DNA from 2 places in the Paenibacillus sp. JNUCC 34 genome. Region 1 is predicted to be linked to the other one. Evidence: riboswitches for the same ligand, from Rfam matches in the RefSeq annotation. Region 1 holds a riboswitch; the other holds the start of a gene.
The links. A riboswitch is a leader RNA that binds a small molecule or an ion and turns the genes downstream of it on or off. The one in region 1 is predicted to bind glycine.

Region 1 (4,215 bases):
TTCATCGAGCTCCCATCTTTCCACACGGTAACGGTTTGACCAATTCCACCCTGAAGTTGTCCTGAGAGTTCTGCATATAATAATTTTTCATTCTTTGTTAGTTGTTTTTTTACAAATTCATTAACAATTCCATTTATGATAATTCTGAAAATATTGAATCTTTCTCCCCGTGTTACTGAAATAATCGCAGTCTCAGGCAAAAGTATATCTCTATCTCCTAAAGTAAACTTAGCTCCGTACTTGTTGTTTGGATCTTGATGTTTTACCCATATCTTCATGGAAACACCACCAAATTCTCTTATTTAGTACTTAGCTAACATTATGCATTATCCCACCGGATTAAGCCTGTCTGTGTATTCACGCGACCTAAATATCACCGTAGTATCGATTAATGCTTTTACTTCTACTTTATCCTTCGTTCTATCATTTATCGCTCTCGTTTTCATGTTGACACACCACCTAAAAAAAGACGACCCGCCCTTAGATATCTCCTATCTTAGGTCAGGTCGCGTGTTGTCTGGATCATCTTCCTTGATTATACATCTCTTAAGTAAGGGGCGTAAGCCCAATAGCGGAAATGCAATATCTTGTTAACTCTTCACATTAAAATCCTTCAAAATCCCTTCCTATCTCTGTTTCATATGCCTTAGATAAAGACGCGTTTCAGTTACAACCACCCCAGACAAACCAAGCAGGGCAACTAGGTTCGGCAGTGCCATCAGTCCATTCACAATATCCGCGAGCAGCCAGATCGCTTGTAGCTTGATAAACGCGCCCGCCCCGACCAGAACGATAAACACGATGCGGTAAGGCAGGATTGATTTAACGCCAAATAAGTATACGATGCAGCGCTCGCCGTAATAATTCCAGCCTAGAATCGTCGTAAACGCAAATAAAATGAGGCAAAACATAAGAATTAAGGAGCCAAACGGTAATGCCGCATCAAACGCCGCTTGTGTCATTTCTGCTCCTTCCGCAGCCCCATTCCATGCGCCGGTTACAATCAGAGTCAATCCGGTCAGTGTGCAAATAATAATCGTGTCTATAAAAGTGCCCGTCATCGACACAAGCCCCTGCTCCGCAGGCCATTTCACCTTGGCCGCAGCGGCCGCAATCGGCGCGCTGCCAAGTCCGGATTCATTTGAAAATACACCTCTTGCAATGCCGTTGCGAATAGCCAGCATAATAGTAGCGCCGAGAAATCCGCCACCTGCCGCAGTCGGATTAAACGCGCTCTGAAATACGAGCGACAGAGCGTATGGAATCTTGTCAGCGAAAGCAATAAGCACGATGCAGCTTGTTACCACATAGACAATGGCCATGATGGGCACAACTTTCGTGGTCACCCTTGTAATATTCTTGAGCCCTCCAACGGTCACCAATGCCGTCAAAGCGGTCACTACAGCTGCAGTTGCAGCGACTGGAATACCCAAACTTGACTGCGTAGACGTTACAATGGCATTGACTTGCGGGAAGGTGCCAATCCCGAAAAATGCGACCAATACCCCACTCACAGCGAAAAAAACAGCCAGCGGTTTATATCTTACACCCAATCCTTGTTCAATATAATACATCGGCCCACCCGATACTTGCCCATTCTCGTCTATTTTCCGGTACTTTACGGCCAGCACACCTTCGGCGTATTTGGTTGCCATGCCAAAAAAAGCAGCCATCCACATCCAGAACAGCGCTCCCGGGCCGCCCATTTGAATAGCCGTCGCTACACCGACAATGTTTCCCGTTCCAATGGTGGCAGCCAGGGCGGTAGCAAGCGCGCCAAAGCTAGTTACGTCTCCTTGCCCTTCATTTTTTGCGGTGAATATAAGCTTGAGTGCCAGCGGCAGACGAAAAACTTGCAGCAAACCGAGGCGGAATGTGAAAAAGATCCCCGTCCCCACCAACAATACAAGAAGCGGCAGCCCCCATACAATTTGATTCACACTGTCTAACCATTGTTCTAACATGTACATTCCTCTTCCCCTCTTCAGCATCGATATCGATGTGTCTCACGACACGAAAAAAGAGTCAAATCGATAGATTTGACTCTGGGGACATTTTTGCAGAAAAGCAAATAAAACGATAGGTGATAATAATCACAAATCCGAATAATAATGCATAAAATCTGCAATCCCTGTCCTTTTACCTGAGAGTTTTAACGTGTATTGACACGTCTTGCCCCTTCGGTGCCCCACATCAGCGGAGTCTCTCCAGAGTTCTGTCCGTCTACGGTCCTGCTTGCGTTCAATCCTGTGAGAATGATGCAAACGCCTGAGAGTTTTGCCCCTTCGGCCAAGCCATTGCCTGTCTCCCGTAAACTTCATCCAGTTATGAAGTTGTTTATCTATTATAGAGAACCGGCTGCGATTTCGCAAGGATGTTCTCTATGGCAATACACCTTTATATTAATATCTACAAGTCTATAAATGACTATTATCAAATCTAAAAATGATCTTGTATCCGTCATTCTCTGTGTTGGCAAACTCCTCTTGGTGTGATTCAGAAGTATAATTTTGAATTGTTTTTCTCCAAAATGATTGAGCCCTCTTATTTGCTTCTGTCGGGTTTGTTTGCAGTTCCCAAAACCCTTTATGTTTATTAAACACTTGTACCGCTGCAGCTTCAGCAATACCTTTCCCACGGAATGGCCTCAACATAAAAAACTCATTCATGAAAAATTCACTGCCATGAGGCGTGTAAGGTGGAGTTGCTACAAATGCAAAGCCTGCCGGGATATCATCTACTCTAACTAAATACGGAAATAGTACAGATGGCTTCTCCCACCAGACATCGAAAACTTTGTTTTGCTCATTCAACGTCAATGTATCGTCATCCTCATATACACCATATATATTCGGTTTCCATTCCCAAATTTCAGACAAATCATGCAAATATAGCGGGTATAGGTTGTTTACAATAAATTTTGTAGATTGGTCAGTCAAACTAATTGAGATTTTCATATAATCCTCCTTGGTTGTTCAACGTTCACACATGCTTCCACCATATTCCTGCACATTCAGGTACGGTAGACCACTGGTTTTCATCTATCTTTCTTGAAATATCCGAGCCAAAGAAAAATTCCATATTTTCTTTAGCTTCTGTTGTATTTTCAAATTGATAATCTGTCCTTATCCAACGATGTGAAAAACCGTATTTACTCTCAAGAAGTGAATAATATTCAGTTAAAAACTTAGGTGGATTGGGGCTTTCAGTTCCAGTTCCCAAAGTCTCCAATATTATGATTGTCCCTGCAGGTTTCAAGACACGCATAAGTTCAGAAACGATTAACTCAAGATTCTCTTTCCAATCAATATTGCCCGTGTTAGTTAAGTAACTAATGCTCCAACCAGATACAATTAAATCGATTGATGCATTGTCGATTGGAAGCTTTCGATGATCTGCTACAACGGTAGTCCAATTACGAGACAAACTATTATTATTTAATTTATTGTCTAAAAGCTCTAACATGGATTCAGATATATCCGTACAAACTAGTGAGTTAGCTTCAAGGGCTATAAAGCTTGAAAGCCTTCCTGATCCAGCCCCTAGATCTAAAACATCCAGTCCTTTATACGACCTAATTTCTTTAATATACTCCGTTAAATCAGGTTGCCGGCTAACCATATCCTCATATGAAAAAGATAGGTCCTTATAGATTTCATCATGACTAGGCACTGAAATCTCCTCCTAATTTTGTATATTTATTAACTTCACATGATTGAGCACTTGTATTCCGAGCTGTAATGTTCCCTCTTCATAAAAATCACTATTCAAAATCATTCCAATTGTTTCTTACAAATTCAATCAATAACTTGTATATTAAATTATAATCAATCTGATCGTACTTCTCGGTTAAATCTGACCAATATTTATATTTCGTTTCTTCATCCTCATTTGATAAATATACCGTACTAGCTTGATCAAATATTGCTCTATGTTCATGTGCATTAAGAGATTGTAAACATTTAATTGTCTCTTCAATGTATACACCTTCACTATTCAAAAAATACTGTGACAATCCACCATTACAAACTTCTCCATCAAGCCTGCAAGCTAATGAGAGTGTCCTCTCGCTTTCATTCAGTGATTCAAAAGTTCGATTATTTCTGCTCATGGCAATCAACATTTCAGAAATCTTTTCTCTATCTGTATCATATCTTTGAAAGATATAGTCTTTTGAAAATATTATTTTAATCTCTCCTTTGTATCTTTTTGAAT
Region 2 (4,215 bases), 1.5 Mb from region 1:
GGCAGAAAGCATTAATGAAATTAATTCCCAACAAGCCGGTGAAAGCAAGCTCATTAGTATGGTAGCAGGAATTAAAGAAGAAATAGAACATAAATTAACTGAGTCCAATCGCTCATATAAAGTAACTCCCGGGAAGCCGCAAGGACAAAGCTTTGCAAGAGATATCGCTCGGCAGTACGGCATAAGTTTGAAGCAACTTACCCAAACCATTCATGAACGAAATCTTGTTACAACCCCCTCCGAATAACTGATCAAGACCCTATTTTATAGACACTGAAAAAAGACCCTAGCCTACAATCTGGTGATAGGGGGACTGACCCCATAGCGTGAGACAAATCAAAACACCTTCAAGTGAAATCTACTATGTCGTAAGATATAGAGACAATCTTGGAGGTGTTTTCACTATGGCACCAAAGTGAGTTACCCAGTTGAAGTGAAAATGAAAACGGTCGATGTTGGACACTATACTAAATGGTTCCTATCCAAACTCCATCAATCCCACCAAAAATACCACACATCATGCTTCATCAAATAATCCGCGTAATCCCCTAAGCTATCATGACCTTCCAACACGTATGAACAAAAAATAAAGTGCTCTTTCGCCAGCTTTAATGCATCCTCATATGTCTTCGGGCGTTTTCCTGTTTGCATAACCCATGTATCGTCCGATACAGCGAGAAGTTTAATGCCATGTTCCTTCTGCCAGTGCTTTATAACAACCGACTGATGTACTGGGAAAGGACATTCATTAAAGCCTCCCATTGGAATCCACAACGGTGCTTCATATCCGGATTCCTGCGGCAATGTCAAAACAATTAGCTCATCATCTTCTTCTATGCCTTCCTCCAGCCACTCTGTAGTTACAAGAAATGGTTCCGTCTCCGTTTCACATTGCTCTTCACTCAAAAGCTCATGCCCATCCCATAACAAAGAATACGACCGATAAATCTCATTAAAATTTTTGCCCTCCAGATTTTTCTGCTCCGAAGATAAATCTGAATACTCAAGTTGAGACCCTACAATCTTCCGCCATACATCCTCGACACTTAGGCTATGTACTTCTTCAAGCTGACCGCGAACATACGCAGAGAGTGATTCTTCTTCCTCCATTGTTTCTTCCATCATCTCTACCAAATTGTATCCAGGCAGAACCAAAATGCTATGCTTTCCTTCTTTTGTCGCAGGCAGCGACACGTTCTCCACCTCTACAACTTCAATGTCACATTCCTGTAGATAATCAGATAATTCTTCGATCATACTTCCACCTCTTTTATAAAAATATCTTCGACTCTATCATCCATCATTTGTTAATTCTAGCATGCGTTTATCTGTTACATCAAAAAAAGAAACGCTTTTGAACCATCCAGCTTAAGGACGAAAAGCGTTTCTTCGAGAAAAAGTCCACGATCTTCATCGTGGACAACGCTCATTCACGAGCTATTTTCATAATATATCTTAATTTTTATAATTTCAAAAAATTAAATCAATCCACTTTAGCCCGATATGCTTCCGCAGTAAGCAGTTTTGCAAGCGCTTCCTCTAGATCGCCTTCAACTTCGATTTCAGCGATCCAGCCACCCTCGTACGGTTCACTGTTCACCAGCTCCGGCTGCGCCTCAAGATCTCCATTCAACTTGGTTATTTTACCGGATACCGGACAATAAAGCTCCGATACCGTCTTTACAGATTCTATCGATCCAATACTATCCCCTTCAGCCACGTCTGATCCAACCTCCGGCAACTCTACAAAAACAATGTCTCCCAGTTGACATTGTGCATGATCGGTAATACCAATACGTACGATGTTGCCTTCCACCTTCAACGCCCATTCATGATCTTCGCTGTACACCAATTGCTCTCTGATTTCACTCATTTGAATTTCCTCTTTTCTTAATATGAAATGGATTCAAACAGAATAAAAAAGGACAGGAAAAGACTCACGCCTCTTCTCTGTCCTCGGTACCTGAGAGTTTATGAATGCCCGTCTCTTCACGGCCCTTCGTTTCCCCTTTGGCGGCTTTCGCTCTCTCCAGAGTTGCGTCAGATAGCGGTACTTTTACCTGAGAGATTACTCGTTAACTGGCAGGTGTAACGAATTGCTCCTTCGGTGCCGCCGCCTTTATTGGCGCTGCGGTCTCTCCCGTCCATCGTCATCCACATATGTAATTTGGTTGATTTCTTCCACAGGATAAAGCACTTAGCAGATCATGTCAATATAGCTGACAAAAATAATGTTTTTTGACGAACTAAAGGTTGACACGTTACTGAGATCGACGGTTATAATGATGTGAAGAACAAAAAGCATAATAGAGCTGAATAAGCGGATGAAGGTATTGGGAGAGATTACCGACTAACGGGTAACGCCGAAGGAGTAAACCGAAACAACGGTGAATCTCTCAGGCAAAAGGACTTTTACTGGACGCACCTCTGGAGAGAATCCTGATACATTTAGGATCACCAAAGGGGAAACTCACACGCGCTTCATATCTTGCTTACATAATTTGTGTAGAGGTAACTCTCAGGTACAAAGGACAGAGCAGAAGGACAATGATACGGCAAAGCTTGCTTTGCGCGTATGTTATTCCTTTTGCCTGTCTTTTTTTGTGTAGTCCCAATTCATGCTAAAGAGGTGCTCAAAATGAGTTCATTGCAACGAACGCCGCTTTACCCGCTTTACTCGGATTTCCCATCTGTCCGCTGCATCGATTTTGGAGGCTGGGAGCTGCCTGTACAGTTTCACGGAATTGTTCGAGAACACGAAGCTGTACGCCGACAAGCCGGTCTGTTCGACGTTTCCCATATGGGTGAATTTCTGGTAACCGGGCCAAACGCCGAGGTTTTTTTGCAGCAAATGGTTACTAATGATGTTTCGCGATTGTCTGTTGGTCAGGCCCAATATGCTCCCATGTGCAATGATAACGGCGGCACCGTGGACGATCTGCTAGTCTACAAGCTCTCAGATAATCAATTTATGCTAGTTGTGAATGCATCTAACATTGACAAGGATTTACAGTGGTTAAAGGACCATATCATCGAAGGTGTAGACCTTCAGAACATCTCTGCAGAAACAGCGCTCATTGCCCTTCAGGGCCCTGAAGCCGAAGCTATTTTGTCAAAGGTGTCCGCTGAGCCTGTTCATACACTGTCATCTTTTCATTTTATTCAAAATGCGGATGTATGCGCTACCTCCGTTCTCCTCTCCCGTACCGGTTACACCGGCGAAGACGGCTTCGAAATATATTGCCCAGCTGAATCTGCTTCGGCCATATGGACAGGGCTGCTCGCTGCCGGCGAGCCGAACGGCCTGATTCCGGCAGGGCTTGGTGCGCGTGATACTCTTCGATTCGAAGCTAAGCTCGCACTGTACGGCCAAGAACTGTCAGACACCATTTCTCCGCTTGAAGCAGGTCTTGGATACTTCGTAAAGCTGGACAAAGGCAACTTTATTGGACGGGATGCATTAGCTCTTCAAAAAAACGAAGGTGTACAGCGCAAGCTCGTTGGCGTTGAACTGATTGATCGCGGGATCCCCCGCTCTCATTACCCGGTGTATGTGGACGATTCTCTAATCGGTGAAATCACTAGCGGTACGCAGTCACCAACGTCGAAGCGAAATCTCGGTCTTGCACTGATCGACAGCAGATATACTGCAGTAGGGACTGAAGTCTCGATTGAAATTCGCGGCAAACGACTTAAAGCGGTGGTTGTAAAGACGCCATTTTACAAAAAAGGAGAAACCTTATGATGAAGCATCGTTATTTGCCGATGACTGAGCAGGATCAATCGGAAATGCTTGCTACCGTTGGGGCAAAATCGATTAAGGATCTATTTGAGGATATCCCTGCTGAGGTGCGTTACGACGGCGTTCTGCCGATGTCCGAAAGACTAAGTGAGCCTGAACTTCTAAAGTATATGAACGGACTTGCCGCTCGCAATGCAGATTTTGAACGATATGCCAGCTTTCTGGGAGCAGGGCTGTACGATCATCATATTCCCGTAGTAATTAATCATGTTATCTCAAGATCCGAATTTTACACAGCGTATACGCCTTACCAGGCGGAGGTCAGCCAAGGTGAGCTGCAAGCGATTTTTGAGTTTCAATCTTATATTTGCGAACTGACTGGGATGAAGGTAGCCAATGCCAGTATGTACGACGGCTCCACTGCTCTTGCAGAAGCGGCGGCACTTGCGTCAGGCGCTACGAAACGCAAGAAG

Region 2: linked by a shared signal. The riboswitch ahead of gcvT (glycine cleavage system aminomethyltransferase GcvT) and the one ahead of AC2TF5_RS18540 (alanine/glycine:cation symporter family protein) in region 1 are both predicted to bind glycine.

The regions. Positions count from the first base shown of each region.
Region 1 is NZ_CM177770.1:3,945,550-3,949,764, forward strand. It holds gene AC2TF5_RS18535 (hypothetical protein) at 1-278, opposite strand, end outside; gene AC2TF5_RS18540 (alanine/glycine:cation symporter family protein) at 627-1,970, opposite strand; glycine riboswitch at 2,122-2,221, opposite strand; gene AC2TF5_RS18545 (GNAT family N-acetyltransferase) at 2,418-2,957, opposite strand; gene AC2TF5_RS18550 (class I SAM-dependent methyltransferase) at 2,983-3,672, opposite strand; gene AC2TF5_RS18555 (DMP19 family protein) at 3,764-4,215, opposite strand, start outside.
Region 2 is NZ_CM177770.1:2,431,668-2,435,882, reverse strand. It holds gene AC2TF5_RS11555 (MutS-related protein) at 1-247, shown strand, start outside; gene AC2TF5_RS11550 (DUF4253 domain-containing protein) at 493-1,257, opposite strand; gene gcvH (glycine cleavage system protein GcvH) at 1,484-1,873, opposite strand; glycine riboswitch at 2,039-2,154, opposite strand; glycine riboswitch at 2,325-2,422, shown strand; glycine riboswitch at 2,426-2,537, shown strand; gene gcvT (glycine cleavage system aminomethyltransferase GcvT) at 2,639-3,745, shown strand; gene gcvPA (aminomethyl-transferring glycine dehydrogenase subunit GcvPA) at 3,745-4,215, shown strand, end outside.